3 regions of the Phyllobacterium sp. 0TCS1.6A genome follow, and region 2 is predicted to be linked to each of the others. Evidence: predicted binding sites of a transcription regulator. Region 2 holds the regulator's gene; each other region holds the start of a gene.

Region 1 (5,395 bases), on a different contig from region 2:
GGTTCAACTGGTTTGGAGTGGTCGCATGGCACGGGTGGTTCGTTTTCATGAATATGGTGGGCCGGAAGTCCTGCGCTTCGAGACTATGGCGGTCGCGGAGCCCGGTCCGGGCGAAATCCGCATCGCGGTACGGGCGCTCGGCCTCAATCGCGCCGAGGCTCTGATGCGCGCCGGCACCTATATCGAAAAGCCCGCCCTGCCATCGGGCCTGGGGCTGGAGGCATCCGGCGTCGTGCAGTCCATCGGGCCGGACGTGGCGGGTTTCGCGCCGGGCGACGCGGTCAGCATCATCCCGCCAATATCGATGGCGCGCTGGCCGGCCTATGGCGAAATCGTCACCTTCCCGGCCAGCCATGTGGTCAAGCATCCCGCCTCGCTTGGCTGGGAAGCGGCGGCCGCCTTGTGGATGTCGTTCCTCACCGCCTATGGCGCGCTTGTCGATATTGGCGGGCTGCGGCGCGGCGAATTCGTCGTCGTCACCGCCGCTTCCAGCAGCGTCGGGCTCGCGGCGATCCAGATCGCCAACATGATCGGCGCGATCCCCATTGCCACCACGCGCAGCTTTGCCAAGGCGCCCGCATTGCGCGCGGCAGGCGCGCCGCATGTCATCGCCTCCGGGGAGGAAGACCTTGCCGCGCGGCTGGAAGAAATCGCCGGGGCGAATGGCGTGCGGCTGGTGTTCGATGCGGTAGGCGGGCCGGATTTCGAGCCGCTCACGGCGGCGATGGCAAAGGGCGGCATGCTGATCGAATATGGCGGACTGAGCCCGCAGCCGACGCCTTTTCCGCTGTTCGACGTCCTTCGCAAATGCCTGAGCCTGCGCGGCTATCTCGTGCATGAAATCATCGCGGACCCGCAGCGGCTGCGCGCCGCCACCACCTTCATTCTGGATGGCCTGGCTGCCGGCAGGCTCGCTCCGGTCATTGCACGCACCTTCCCGTTCGACGAGATCGTGGAAGCGCACCGCTATCTCGAATCGAATGAACAGTTCGGCAAGGTGGTGGTGACGATTCCGCCCGGCAGCGATTGATGCTGAGCCAACCTTCCTCATGCTGAGCGGCTGGGGTGGATGGCGGGGGATAGATCTGCAAGGTTTCAGATCCTGGCTCCCTGCTTTTCTGCAATCAGTCCTCGACCTCCCTCAGCACGAGGGAGCTCGGGGCTTGGCCGCACTTATCCAACTTTTTTGGATTAACCGGCAGTTTGGGGATGAATTTTGGGCCTCAAAAGAATCTTTTGCGGGAAGAACTCCCTGCAAGCTGCTGATTTTCCTTGCGGTGAGCGCGAAACGACCCGCCAAAATGCGGTGGGATGAATGGAAACTTATCCCACCACTTTGAAACCGGTGTATTTTGTACAAATCCTTTCCAGTGGGGAGCAGCTTCCGGAGCTGTTTCGACAAGCTGGGAGAGGATGGCGTTGCTGGGATATCGGAAGTGACAACCCCGATTGACCGGCAAACTGCAAAAGGAAACGGAGGTAGCGCTCATGTTTCCGGGTTGTTGCGTCTGACAAGCGTGACAATGGCAGGCAAAGACGTCGCGGGCGGTCTTCGGACCTCGACCCTGATACCATACTGACGCGCTGAAGACCGCCCGTCTCCCCCCATTTCAATGACCAGACGCGATTTTCGCGGGCGTGGTGCGGGTTTTCTGTATTTAATCCCTGCATCACACCAAGTGCCTCATGCTGAGCCCCCACTCCCTCATGCTGAGCCCCACCTCCCTCATGCTGAGCCCGTCGAAGCACGCACTATTTCGATGCAGCACTAAAGGGACTGCATCACCGTTGCAGCGCCCTTCGACAAGCTCAGGATGAGGGAGAGTAGAGTTTTGCAGGGTTCTAGTTCTGCAAGCTTTCAGACCCAAGCTCCCAACCTTCCCGCCATCTAATTAATCCCCTCATGCTGAGCCTGTCGAAGCACGCACGATGCTTTTGCAGCGCTCCAAAGAAGGACTGCATCACCGTTGCTGCGCCCTTCGACAGGCTCAGGATGAGGGAGAGTAGAGTTTTGCAGGGTTCTAGTTCTACAAGGTTTCAGACCCAAGCTCCCAACCTTCCCGCCATCAAATTAATCCCCTCGTGCTGAGCCAACCTCCCTCATGCTGAGCCTGGTGAGCCTGCCGAACCACGAAGCACGCACGATGCTTTTGCATCAATAAGGGGGTTTTGCAGCCGTGCTACGGTTTGACGAGGCCTCCGTGATAGTCCAGCCGATAGACCTCCCTGTCCCCGACGTAAATGCGCTCGATGCCGACGAACTGCCCGATAGTCTCGTCGCTGTCGTCGACGTAGCGGTACTGTCCGACGACATATTCAAACGCACCGAGGAACCTGCCGAGCCGGTACAGGGCCGACAGCGACTCCTTGATGATCGCACCGGCGACAGTCGCGTCGATCATTTCGGGATCGAGGATGCGACCGTAATAATTCATGGCCCATACCGGTTCGTCATCTTTCCACACGACCTCCTGTCCGAGAAAATCGGTACCGCCAAAATAGCTGTCCAGATAGCGCCAGGAACCACGGTCGTAACCGATATCATGTGCCGCTGGGCGACATGCCGGTGAAGGACTGCCGCCTCCGACATAAGTCGCCGATTTCGCTTCGAGAATAAACGCCTGCAGGCCATCCATGATAGACTCCCATGAGAACATATCGCGAACATTGCATGGTTCTGCACAGCTGCCAAGGGGCGGTCGTGCTTCGACAGGCTCGGCATGCGGGAGATCGCCTCCGCATGAGGGAAATTAGGCCCCGGGCGACCAGCGCCAAGCATGTTCTTTGCCAGATGCCGTGTGACATGCTAGCCCTTGTGCCGACACGTCGCAGCAAGCAGGCATTCCATGAACCGGAAAGTTCAATCTCTCGCTTTTTTATCTTCCGGCACGCCGGAATCCGACCTCGCAATGCAGGAACTGACGGCGATCTACGGCCAGGCCGAGGCGCGCGATGCCGATGTGATCGTGGCGCTGGGCGGCGATGGCTTCATGCTGCAGACGCTGCAGAACTACATGAACCAGGGCAAGATGATCTATGGCATGAACCGCGGTTCGGTCGGTTTCCTGATGAACGAATTCGACAGCGAGGGGCTGCGGGAGCGCGTCGAGGCGGCGCATTCCGAGACGATCCGCCCGCTGAAGATGACGACGGAATCGGTCGAGGACGGCAGCGTCACCGCCTTTGCGCTGAACGAAGTGTCGTTGCTGCGCCAGTCATACCAGGCGGCGAAGCTGCGGATCACGGTCGATGGCAAGGTCCGGCTGGAGGAGCTGATCTGCGACGGCGTCATGGTGGCGACGCCGGCCGGCTCCACCGCCTATAATCTCTCCGCCCAGGGGCCGATCCTGCCGCTCGACGCCAAGCTGCTGGCGCTTACGCCCGTCTCCGCATTCCGTCCGCGGCGCTGGCGCGGCGCGCTGCTGCCCAACCGCGTCACCGTGCGCTTCGATGTGCTCGAACCGGAAAAACGCCCGGTCAACGCCGTCGCCGACCATACGGAAGTAAAGTCGGTCCTGTCGGTCACGGTGCAAGAATCCTCGCAGCTGCGCGCAACTATTCTGTTTGACAAAAATCATTCGTGGAACGAGCGAATTCTCAAGGAGCAGTTCCTTTATTGACACGCTGCGAATAAAATCACGGATAAATGAAACGAACTCTTGAATGTGACTGGCCGAAAGAGTTGACTTTTGCTGGCATGCGCCGTAACGCCATGCGAAGCAACACTGCGCAATTCACGCTGCCGGAAGCTTTTTACGGATGACGGTTTGTGCGGCAATGACTGCAGATAGAAAGTTAAACCTCCATTGACCACCTTTGCTGATCTGGGCCTTTCGTCGAAAGTGCTCGATGCTGTAGAAGCAGCAGGATATACAATTCCAACGCCGATTCAGGCAGGCGCCATTCCGCACGCCCTGCAGCGCAAGGATGTTCTCGGCATCGCCCAGACCGGTACCGGCAAGACGGCGTCCTTCGTGCTGCCCATGCTGACCCTGCTCGAACAGGGCCGCGCCCGGGCCCGCATGCCGCGCACGCTCATTCTCGAGCCGACGCGCGAACTCGCGGCGCAGGTCGAGGAAAACTTCGTCAAATACGGCAAGAACCACCGCCTGAACGTCGCGCTGCTGATCGGCGGCGTTTCCTTCGACGACCAGTTGCGCAAGCTGGAGCGCGGCGCGGATGTGCTGATCGCGACGCCGGGCCGCCTGCTCGATCATTTCGAGCGCGGCAAGCTGCTCCTGAGCGCCGTCGACATTCTGGTCATCGACGAAGCCGACCGCATGCTCGACATGGGCTTCATTCCCGATATCGAGCGCATCTGCAAGCTGATCCCCTTCACGCGGCAGACTCTGTTCTTCTCCGCCACGATGCCGCCGGAAATCACCAAGCTCACCGAGCAGTTCCTGCATTCGCCGGTGCGGATCGAAGTCGCCAAGGCCTCGACCACCGCAACGACGGTGGAGCAATTCCTGGTGAAATCCAGCAAGAAGGATTGGGAAAAGCGGGCGGTGCTGCGTGATCTCATCCGCGCGGAAGACGAAGGCCTGAAGAACGCGATCATCTTCTGCAACCGGAAGAAGGACGTTTCCGAACTGTTCCGCTCGCTGGTCAAGCATGATTTCGACGCCGGCGCGCTGCATGGCGACATGGACCAGCGCGCGCGAACCACGATGCTGGCGAATTTCAAGGAAAACAAGCTCAAGCTGCTGGTCGCCTCCGACGTGGCGGCGCGCGGGCTCGACATTCCCGATGTCAGCCATGTCTTCAATTTCGACGTTCCGATCCATTCGGAGGATTACGTCCACCGCATCGGCCGCACCGGTCGCGCCGGCCGTTCCGGCAAGGCCTTCACGCTCGTCACCCCGACGGATGTGAAATATCTCGCCGCGATCGAGAAGATGATCGGCAACAACATTCCCTGGCTCGATGGCGACCTGAGCACCCTGCCGCCTCCCGCCGAAGGCGACGATGCGCCGAAGAAGACGCGCGGCAGGAAATCCGAGCCGAAGCGCCGGCCGCGCAATGAAGGCCGCGAGCGCGAGCGCCCGCAATCGGAGATCGACATTCTGGCCGCGGCCGAAGAAGCGCGCGAGACCCAGGCCGAACAGCGCCAGCCCGTCGCCGAAGCGCCGGCGCCGCGCGCGGAAAAGCCGAACCGGAACGCGATCAAGGCCGAGAACGAGACACGGCGCGCCCGGCCGTCCGGCAGCGATGGACGCCGCGAACATCGGCGCGACCGCGACGATCTCGGACCGGCGCCTGTCGGGTTCGGCGACGAGATTCCCGCTTTCATGCTGATCGACACCAAGATCTGAACCGATGGACCGCCCCGGCCTTGGCTGCGGCCTCGTCTTTCTGAAGGATGACCGGATCCTGCTGCTGCAGCGCCTGAAAA
Region 2 (5,395 bases):
GCAGGATGTCGATCATGGCCTGGACCAGATATTCGTCGTCCGAGCTGCGCATATAATGACCGTTGATCGCCTCCAGCTTCTGGAAATCGAAGCGCGAGGCGCTGCGGTTGATGTCGGAGATCTCGAACCAGTCGATCATCTCCTGGTCGGACATGATCTCGTCATCGCCATGGCTCCAGCCGAGCCGCACCAGGTAATTGCGCAGCGCCGCCGGCAGATAGCCCATGGCCCGATAGGCCTCGACCCCGAGCGCGCCGTGGCGCTTCGAAAGTTTCGCGCCATCGGCCCCATGGATCATCGGAACGTGGCCCATGACGGGGATCGTCCATTCCATCGCATTGTAGATCACGGTCTGCCGTGCCGCATTGGTCAGGTGATCGTCGCCGCGAATGATATGCGTCACCCCCATGTCGTGATCGTCAACGACCACCGCGTGCATATAGGTGGGGCTCCCGTCGGAGCGCAGGATGATGAAATCATCGAGGTCCTTGTTCGGGAAACGCACTTCGCCCTGCACCTGGTCCTGGACGATGGTCTCGCCATCCTGGGGCGACTTGATACGGATCACCGGTTTGACGCCGGCAGGGGCCTCGCTCGGGTCGCGATCGCGCCAACGCCCGTCATAGCGGGGCGGACGACCTTCCGCGCGTGCCTTTTCGCGCATCTCTTCCAGTTCCTGCTGCGAAGCGTAGCAATAATAGGCCTTGCCGCGGGCGACCAGTTCTTCCGCCACCTCGCGATGACGCGGCGCCCGCTCGAACTGCGATATGGCTTCGCCGTCCCAATCGAGGCCGAACCATTTCAGCCCGTCGAGGATCGCCGTGACTGCGGCCTCGGACGACCGTTCCCGATCGGTATCTTCAATGCGCAGGAGCATTTTACCGCCCGTATGCTTGGCATAGAGCCAGTTGAAGAGAGCCGTGCGAGCGCCGCCAATATGAAGAAAGCCCGTGGGAGAGGGGGCGAAACGGGTGACAACAGAAGATGACATAGGGTCTCCAGATACGCCCGGCTATTAGCCGAACGTCCAATCGATTTGATTTGGCGTTGATGTACCATAGCAGCGCCGTGGTGCAAGTGTATTGGCAGAATTGGCGCTAAATGGACAAGCTGGCAGACCTCATCCGTAGCCGGCACGAATCAGGGCTGGCGCCGCCGTCATCTGGAAACCTGCCAGTTCCGGATACCGAACGCAGGGCGGCGAGGCCTGCCATTGCGCGCGGCATGGCCGCCGGCCTCGCCCTGGCGGCTGAACGCGGCCGCCACGCTGCATCAGTCGCCTTGCGCCACGAGGCAGCGCGCGGCACGACATTCCTGCTGCTTCCGGTTTTCGCGGGCACGGGTTCGGTGCTCTATTTCACGGCAGCGGCAGAACCGCGATTGAGTTCGGCGATCTTCGGACTGGTGCTGCTCGGCGCGCTGAGATGGATGGCTGCCGATCGGCCGCTGCTCAGGCTTGCCGTGACATTCGCCCTTGCGCTCGTTGCCGGCATGGCGTTCGCCAAGATGGAAACCATACTCGCCAATACGCCGATGCTTGGATCCGACGTGACGACGGAGGTGACCGGCCGCGTATTGACTATGGCGAGGAACGCCAAGGGCGGCGTGAGGATCGTGCTCGACGTGATCGATACCGCCAAGCCAAAATTGCGTTTTCCGCCATCCCGTATCGCCGTCTCGGCCAGAAAGCTTCCGGCCGGTCTCGGTGTTGGCGATGGCCTTGGGGCGCGCATCCATCTGCGCTCGCCTTCGGGGCCATCCCGCCCCGACAATTACGATTTCGCGTTCAACAACTATTATCGCGGTATCGGCGCCAACGGTTTCGTGCTCGGCATGGCGCATCGGCGCATCTTGCCGCCGAAACCCGGCCTCGTGGCCTGGGCTCTGAGCAGCATCGAGTCGATGCGGCAGCGGCTGACCCAGCATATCCAGCACCGCATCCCAGGCGAGGCAGGGGATATCGCCGCCTCGCTGATAACCGGCCAGCGCGACGGCATCAGCGACAAGACCAACAATGCGCTTCGCCTCAGCGGCCTGTCGCATATCCTGTCGATATCCGGCTTCCACATGGCGCTTGTCGCCGTGACCACCATGGCGACGCTGAGGGCCAGCCTGGCGCTGTTTCCGGGGGTGGCAGCCCGCTATCCGGTGAAGAAATTCGCGGCCGCCACTGCGCTCGCCGGCAGCGCCTTCTATCTGCTCCTGTCGGGCGCCGACGTCGCGGCACAGCGCAGTTTCATCATGCTCTCGATCATGCTGCTGGCGGTGCTGGTCGACCGTGCCGCGCTGTCGATGCGCAATCTCGCCCTGGCCGCCATGGTCACGATCGCGCTGGCGCCGCACGAAATCATGGGACCGAGCTTCCAGATGTCCTATTCGGCGACGGCGGCGCTGATTGCCTTCTACGGCTGGTGGGGAAGCCGCAGGGCAAAGCGCCGGGGGCGTCCGACGGGGGCGGCGGGGCGCGCACTGGAAGCGGTGGCGCAGTATGTCATTGGAATCGCGTTGACCTCGCTGGTCGCCGGGGCGGCGAGTTCGATCTTCGCCGCCTATCACTTCAACAATACGGCGCCGCTCGGGCTCATCGGCAACGCGCTGGCGCTGCCGGTGATTTCAACGCTCGTCATTCCATTCGGCGTCATCGGTCTCATGGCAATGCCATTCGATCTCGACGGGTTTTTCTTCGGCATCATGGAGCGCGGCATCGATATGGTCATCATGGTCGCCGAAATGGTCTCAGGTCACTCTCCGCCGGGCAATTTCGGTCTCGTCCCCCGCCAAAGCCTGATCCTCGCCTGCCTCGGCCTGATCATATTGCTGTTTCCGGCGACGCGTCTGCGCCTGTTCGCCTTGCCGCTCTTTGCAGCGGCCGCAGCCCTGGCAGTCTGGACGCCGCCGCCGGAAATCATGATCTCCGAGAATGCGAGCCTGGTGGCGCTGCGCGCGACCGACGGCCGCCTTGCCGTCAACAGGGCGGGCGCGGAAAGCTTTACGCTCAAGAACTGGCAACAGGCCCATGCCACATCGGCCGTGATCGTTCCGGCCAAACCAGCCGTGGCAGCGGAGGACACGCAGTTCGAGTGCAACGCAGAGCTATGCCTCGCAAGGGAGCCGCGATATGGCGCCGTGGTGGCGCATGTCCGTTCGGCCGAGGCCATGGCGGCCGCTTGCATGGAAAGCGATATCATGGTGCTGGCCTTCGCCGGCCCCTATCGCTCTTGCGAGGTGAAGAATGCGCCCATCACCGTAACGCGGCAGCAATTGGCGCTCTTTGGCGCAGCGACCATCAAGCTTCGGCCAGTGCCCGAGTTTCGGCCAATGCCCGCAATCAAACGATCGACGGAAGACCGTCGCCAATCGACCGAACCCACCCGGGGAGCGATCGCCGCAGCAGCGCCGGGTTTTTTCGCATCGATAGAGTATGCGATCGGGCGGCCCATCCGGCCATGGAACAATTATCGAATTCATTCGCGGGCGGCACGCAATATCGCGGAGCGTCCGCGCCCGCCGAAACGCCCGCCTGTACAGGCTGTGGTCAGTACCGCCGAATGAGCCCGACGAGCTTGCCCTGAACCTGAACGCGATCGGGGCCGAAAATTCGCGTCTCATAGGCAGGATTCGCCGCTTCGAGTGCAATCGACGCGCCCTTGCGACGGAAGCGCTTCAGCGTTGCCTCCTCATCATCGACGAGGGCCACGACGATCTCGCCGGGATTTGCGGTGTTGCCGCGCCGTATGACGACGGTATCGCCGTCGAAAATCCCCGCCTCGATCATCGAGTCACCCTTGACCTCAAGGGCATAATGCTCGCCATTGCCGATCATGTCGGGCGGCAGCGTCAGCATGCTCGTCTGGTTCTGGATGGCCGCGATCGGCACACCGGCCGCGATGCGTCCCATGACCGGAATGCTGACCATATTGGCCGCGATATTGCCGATGTCCGGCGCGGGTTGCGGCGCAGGGGCGGTGCGGCCAAGGCTGCCCTCGATCACGCTCGGCGAGAATTTGCGCTGGGCGTTCAGTCCCGGAGCGATCGAATCAGGAAGACGGATCACTTCGAGCGCCCGCGCCCTGTTGGCAAGGCGGCGAATGAAGCCGCGCTCCTCGAGCGCCGAGATCAGCCGATGAATCCCGGACTTCGACGCAAGGTCGAGCGCATCCTTCATTTCATCGAAGGAAGGGGGGATGCCCGTTTCCTTCAGGCGATCATGTATGAACAGCAGTAGTTCATGTTGCTTGCGCGTGAGCATTTGGCGATCCTCCACCAGGGAATCGGAAAAACAAAACCAGAACAAACACTATATGTTCCAGTTGTGTTCCACAAGGATTAATATGTGGTTGAAAAAGCCCAGGTGGCGGAAATTTATATGGAACGCCATGGCGATAGGACATTTTTCGCTACTTTTGGCGAAGCATCATGCCTTCGCAGCAGCTTCCATAGCCTGCTAACGGACGGGTGGCCCGCTCGATTGGCGCAGGATCAGTTCGACCGGCCAGACTTCCTGCATGGCTGTCACGGCGGCGCCGTCGAGCTGCAACATCAGCATCTCGGCGATCCTCGTTCCGGCAGCGCGGATCGATGAGCGGGTTGTCGTCATGGATGGCACCATGTTGCTGGCATTGAGATAGGGGAAGACGTCATCATGGGCGATGAGGGAAACCTGCTTTCCGACCTGGTAGCCCTTGGCGCGTATGGCGCGTGAAACGCCCAGCGCAGTCATCATCGATCCTGCGATAATGCCGGTCGGCTGCGGTTCACAGGAGAGGAGGCGCAGCGTTTCGGCGAAGCCGATGTCGTCGGAAAACCTGTCATGAATGATGAGACGTTCATCGATGGGCAGGCCGCGCTCCAGATGAGCCTGCCGGTATCCGAGTTCGCGATGTTCGGAGAAGGTGAAGCCCTTGAGGCCGTCGATCATGGCAATGTGGCGGTGGCCGAGATCGAGCAGATGCGAGGCCGCCTGGTAGAAAGCGCCCTGATTGTCGATGTCGAGCCAGGAATGGGGAACGTCTGCTTCCGTCCTGCCGTGCAGCACGAAGGGAAAGCCGGCCTTGGCCAGCATGGTTATCCGCTCGTCCACGAGTGCGGGGTGCGAAACGATGATGGCATCGACGCGTTTGCTCGAAATCAGGCGCTTATAGACCGAGATCTCGTCATTGTTGATCAGCGGGCTGATCAGGAAATCGATCTCATGGGCGGAGAGGCGTTCGGCCAGGCCGGCCAGGAATTCGGCGGTGTGCGGTCCGAATCTCTGGCTGGAATCGGCCGGAATGATGATGCCGATGGCGCCGACCCGGCCCATCGCCAGCCGGCGCGCATTGGCGTTGGCGGTGTATCCGTGCTGCAGGGCAGCCCTCGTCACGCGCTCGCGCGTCGCCTCGCTGACTTCCGGGTA
Region 3 (5,395 bases), on a different contig from region 2:
TCGCATCCGTGGCCATCTCGATCATACTGGCCGCTACGGCGATCTTCCTTGCACGCGAGACCAAGGGCCTGCTCATGGGCGAAGCCGCGCTCCCGGAGGTGGAGCAGCAGATACTCGACATAGCGAACCGCGATCCCGCCGTGCAGACGGCGAACGGCGTGCTGACCGTCCATATGGGGCCGCGGCAGATCGTTGCCGGCCTGAGCGTCGAGTTCGAGGATCACATGCCGGCGCCGGAAATCGAGGCCTGCGTCCAAAGGATCGAGACCGCGCTGAGAACCGCCAATCCGGATATCGTCACGCTGTTCGTCAAGCCGCAAACGACCGGCACCTGGGAGAGCCGCCGCAAGATCATCGAAGCCGGATAGTAATCAGTCGTCGCCCTCGACCACGCGCAGCCTCAGCTGGCCTGTCGCCGAAGCGGCCGATCGCGATGTTTCGACCGCGGCACTGTCGGCGGGCGCTTCGGCCAGCTCCAGCGCCTCGATCTTCTGGCCGCGCTTCGTCACCTTGCTGGAAGAGACGAGAATATCGTCTATATCCTTGCTCGCCTGGCCGAAATGCCCCTGCAGCTTGCGCACCCGATCGTCGAGCCGGCCCACATCCTCCATCAGCCTGACGACCTCCTTCTGGATGAGATGCGCCTGTTCGCGCATCCGCACATCCTTCAACACGGCCTGGATCACCTGGATCGACAGCATCAGCAGGGAGGGCGAAACGATGACGATCCGCGAGCGATGCGCCCGCTGCACGATCGCTTCGAAATTCTCATGGATTTCGCCGAATATCGATTCCGAGGGCACGAACAGAAAGGCGGTGTCCTGCGTCTCGCCGTTCAGAAGATATTTGTCGGCGACATCGCGAATGTGAACCTCGAGGTCGCGCTTGAACCGGCTCGCCGCATCGCGCTTCTCCTCGGCGGATTCAGCTGCCCGGATGGCGTTCCAGGCCTCCAGCGGAAACTTCGCATCGATGACGAGGCTCGGCGCTCCATTGGGCATGCGCACCAGGCAATCCGGCCTGCTGCCATTGCTCAGCGTCGCCTGGAACTCATAGGCGCCCTGCGGCAGGCCATCGGCGATGATCGCCTCCATGCGCGCCTGGCCGAAAGCACCGCGGGTCTGCTTGTTGGCGAGGATCGCCTGCAACTGCACCACCTGCCCCGCCAGCGACTGGATATTGTTCTGCGCCGTGTCGATGACGGCCAGACGCTCCTGCAGCCGGGCGAGATTCTCGTGGGTCGATTTGGTCTGCTCCGTCATGGTATTGCCGATGCGCACGGTCATCCCGTCGAGCCTTTCGCGGATGGACTGGTTCAATTCGGATTGTCGCGAGCCGAAAAGCTCGGCCATCGTCTGCATCCGGCCCTGCATTTCCGCCTGGCTCTTGAGTATTTCGCTCATCCTGGCCTCGGCGTCGCGCGCACGGTCCTCGGCCTGTATTTCGGCGATAAGCCTGGCCTTTGCCGATCGCTGAACGATGATACAGGCTATGATGATGACGAGCAGCATGACCGCCGCAGCCGCGACCAGCGCCGCGCCCACGGAAACGGATGTCGCCCCCAGCTGAAAAAAGGTCTGATTCAAAGCGTTCGATGGTTCCATGGCTGGAGACTATACGATTCGGCCGGCAAATGTGAGATCAAAACAAGAACATTTTCGCAATTGCCGCTTGCCTCGGATTGACGCGCCAAAGTCCAGATATTAGGTGAATGACATGTCTATCAAACCACTCATAATCCTGCCCGACCCGCTGCTACGCCAGACGTCCAAGCCGGTGGAGCATTTCGATGCGGACCTGCGCAAGTTTTCGCAGGATATGCTCGACACGATGTATGACGCGCCGGGAATTGGGCTCGCGGCGATCCAGGTCGGCGTGCCGCTGAGGATGCTCGTTATCGACCTTGCCAAGGAAGACGAGCCGAAGGCGCCGCAGATATTCATCAATCCGGAAGTGCTCTCCTCCAGCGATGAACGCAATGTCTATGAGGAGGGCTGCCTGTCGATTCCCGATTATTATGCCGAGGTCGAAAGGCCGAAGCAGGTTCGCGTCAGCTATCTCGATCTTGACGGGAAGAAGCACGAGGTGGAGGCGGATGACCTTCTCGCCACCTGCCTGCAGCACGAGATGGACCATCTGAACGGCGTGCTGTTCATCGATCACATATCCCGGCTGAAGCGCGAGATGGTGGTCAAGAAATTCAGGAAGCTGGCCAAGGACCGTCCGCCGAGCAAGTTGGCGGTATAGGCGATGAGCTTGCGCATCGTCTTCATGGGAACGCCGGATTTCGCCGTTCCCATCCTCAACGCCCTTATCGGCCAGGGTCATGAAATCGTTGCGGTTTACAGCCAGCCGCCGCGACCGGCGGGGCGCCGTGGGCTTGAGCTCACCCCCTCCCCGGTCCATCGCAATGCCGAACAGTTCGGCATCGAGGTTCGCACGCCGAAAAGCCTGAAGGACCCGGAGGAGCAGCAGGCCTTCGCCGATCTCGGCGCGGACGTGGCGGTCGTCGTCGCCTATGGGCTGATCCTGCCGAAGCCGATTCTCGAAGGCACCAGACTGGGTTGCTACAATGCCCATGCCTCGCTTTTGCCGCGTTGGCGCGGCGCCGCTCCCATCCAGCGCGCCATCATGGCCGGAGACAGCGAAACCGGCATCATGGTGATGAAGATGGATGAGGGCCTCGACACGGGGCCGGTCGCCATGGCCGAAAAGCTCAAGATCACCGCCGACATGACGGCGGGGGAATTGCACGACCAGTTGAGCATGTCCGGCGCCGATCTCATGGTGCGCGCCCTCGCGGCGCTGGAGCGCGACAGCCTGACGCTGACGCCGCAAGACGAAGATGGCGTTACCTACGCCGCCAAGATCACCAAGGTCGAAACCCGGATCGACTGGAGCCAGCCCGCCATCGATATCCATAATCGCATTCGCGGCCTTGCGCCCTTTCCGGGCGCCTGGTGCGAGATGGAGATCGGCGACGATCTCGAACGCGTGAAACTGCTGCGTTCGGTACTGGCGACGGGCGTCGGAGCACCCGGCACTGTCCTCGACGCCGAACTGCGCATCGCCTGCGGCGAAGGCGCGGTCCGGCTGCGTTCGTTGCAGCGCGCCGGCGGCAAGACCATGGACAGCCAGGAGTTTCAGCGCGGGGCGAAGATCGCACAGGGGACGCGGCTCCCATGAACCGCTGATCGCCATGCCGCGCTACAAGCTCACGGTCGAGTATGACGGCACGCCCTATGCCGGCTGGCAGCGCCAGGAAAACGGCCATACCGTACAGGCCGCGATCGAACTTGCCGTTTTCAGGTTCTGCGGCGAGAAACTCTCCATCGGCGCGGCCGGCCGCACGGATTCAGGCGTCCACGCTACCGCGCAGGTAGCGCATATGGACCTTTCCAGGGACTGGAGCGCCTCCAAGGTGCGGGAAGCGCTGAATGCGCATCTCGTCGTCGCCGGCGAGGCCGTCAGCATCATCAATGTGGAGCGGGTGCCGGCAAGCTTCGATTCGCGATTCTCGGCGCTCGGGCGGCACTATCTTTACCGGATGATCAACCGGCGCCCGCCCGCGCCGCTCGAAGCCAACCGCGCCTGGTGGGTGAAGAAGCCACTGGATGAGGCGGCGATGCACGAAGCCGCCCAGCGGCTGGTGGGCACGCATGATTTCACCACGTTCCGCGCCACGCAGTGCCAGGCAAAGAGCCCGGTCAAGACACTCGACCTTCTGACGGTGGAGCGACATGGCGAAATCGTCGAAATAAGAGCGTCGGCGCGATCCTTCCTGCACAATCAGATACGATCATTTGCAGGCACCCTGCACGAAGTCGGATGCGGGCGCTGGAGCGCAGACGACGTGACGGCGGCGCTCGACGCCAGGGACCGGAAGGCATGTGGCCCGGTCGCGCCGCCCTATGGGCTCTATCTCATCGGCGTGGATTATCCGATGGTCACCGCTTCCGGCGCCGATATGTCCAATGCGGTCTGAAGCAGCAGCATCAGAAACAGCGAACCGACCATCAAGGCGATGAAGAACGCCGCCGAATAGGCATAGGACTTCTTCAGCACGATGTGCGTCAGCCTGTAGGTCAGCACCATGATCATGGCGTAGAGCGCAAGGCCCAGCGCCGCCGTGACGGCCGGCCAGCCCGGCAGCAGGGTGCGAAGCACGGTGGCCGGCGCCATCATCCAGGCGGCGATGACCGTTCCCCAGTTGGTCGCGACCACATAGGGACTGTATCGCTTGCTGATGCCCAGCGGGCGCGCCACGAGCGCGAGCAGCACCAGAGGCAGCACCCAGGCGGTGAGATCGACAAAGGCGACGCGCCCCATGATGGAAAGGCGGCTGCCGGCCTCCGGCCGCGCCGCAATGAGGTCATTGGCGAAGATGATCCAGCTGAGGATCAGCGGCGGCAATGAAATCGTAATGGCGTGAAAGGACTTCCAGAACCCGTCCTCGGAAATATCCAGCCGCTCGAGCCCGTCCGCATGGCCGGTCATCATGCGCCAGGCGCCGAAAAGGTAGTCCTGAATTTCGTTCCAGTCGGGTATGTCGTTCATTCGCTGCTCACGCAAAGAAATCCGCAATGAAGCGCTCGTAGATCTGGGTCAGGGTCTCGAGATCGGCAATAGCGACGCGTTCATCCACCATGTGCATCGTCTGTCCGACAAGCCCGAACTCCACCACGGGGCAGTAATCCTTGATGAAGCGCGCATCGGAGGTGCCGCCCGAGGTCGAGAGCTGCGGCCGCTTGCCGGTCACCGCTTCTACGGAAGAGGACAGCGCGCCGATCAGTTTCTCGTCGCGGGTCAGGAAAACATGGCTCGGCCGATCACGCCAGACGATCTCGTAACTGACCGGATCAGCCTTGCCGGGACGCAGCTTGCCGCGGGCCGCAGCCCGGTCGAGCCGGTTATGAATCTCCGCCATCAGCGTCTCGTCGGTCCAGCTGTCATTGAACCGCACATTGAAGGTTGCCGTGGCACGCGCAGGGATCACATTGACAGCGGGATTGCCGACATCGATGGTCGTCACCTCGAGATTGGTCGCCTGAAAATCCTCCGTGCCCTGGTCGAATGCCGGGTAGAGCAGGCTTTCGACCAGACTGGTCAAACCTCGCACGGGATTATCGGCAAGGTGCGGATAGGCGACGTGGCCCTGGACGCCGTGAACGACGATCGTTCCCGACAGCGAGCCGCGGCGGCCGATCTTGATCATGTCGCCGAGCCGTTCGGGATTGGTCGGTTCGCCGACGATCGAGGCGTCCCAGCTTTCGCCCTTCTGCTTCGCCCATTCCAGCAATTTGCCGGTGCCGTTGATCGATGGCCCCTCCTCGTCTCCCGTGATCAGGAAGGAGACTGAGCCACGCAGGTCCCGATGTTTCCCGATGTGGCGGGC

What was found. The regulator LexA, encoded in region 2, represses DNA repair genes until DNA is damaged. The targets are predictions, from matches to a motif close to TGTTCNNNNTGTGTTCNG.
Region 1: OSJ75_RS13915 (DUF5680 domain-containing protein) is a predicted target of LexA. The motif match lies at 2,650-2,667, and genes of this name have one in related genera.
Region 3: OSJ75_RS17125 (DNA recombination protein RmuC) is a predicted target of LexA. The motif match lies at 1,638-1,655, and genes of this name have one in related genera.

The regions. Positions count from the first base shown of each region.
Region 1 is NZ_JAPMAB010000006.1:40,173-45,567, reverse strand. It holds gene OSJ75_RS13920 (zinc-dependent alcohol dehydrogenase family protein) at 26-1,030, shown strand; gene OSJ75_RS13915 (DUF5680 domain-containing protein) at 2,181-2,636, opposite strand; gene OSJ75_RS13910 (NAD kinase) at 2,847-3,620, shown strand; partial or broken gene OSJ75_RS13905 (DEAD/DEAH box helicase) at 3,807-4,989, shown strand; gene OSJ75_RS13900 (NUDIX domain-containing protein) at 5,320-5,395, shown strand, end outside.
Region 2 is NZ_JAPMAB010000001.1:789,443-794,837, forward strand. It holds gene gltX (glutamate--tRNA ligase) at 1-991, opposite strand, end outside; gene OSJ75_RS03810 (ComEC/Rec2 family competence protein) at 1,102-3,552, shown strand; gene lexA (transcriptional repressor LexA) at 3,536-4,249, opposite strand; gene OSJ75_RS03820 (substrate-binding domain-containing protein) at 4,445-5,395, opposite strand, start outside.
Region 3 is NZ_JAPMAB010000008.1:117,910-123,304, reverse strand. It holds gene OSJ75_RS17130 (cation diffusion facilitator family transporter) at 1-368, shown strand, start outside; gene OSJ75_RS17125 (DNA recombination protein RmuC) at 372-1,604, opposite strand; gene def (peptide deformylase) at 1,717-2,247, shown strand; gene fmt (methionyl-tRNA formyltransferase) at 2,257-3,186, shown strand; gene truA (tRNA pseudouridine(38-40) synthase TruA) at 3,200-3,985, shown strand; gene OSJ75_RS17105 (hypothetical protein) at 3,937-4,557, opposite strand; gene dapE (succinyl-diaminopimelate desuccinylase) at 4,565-5,395, opposite strand, start outside.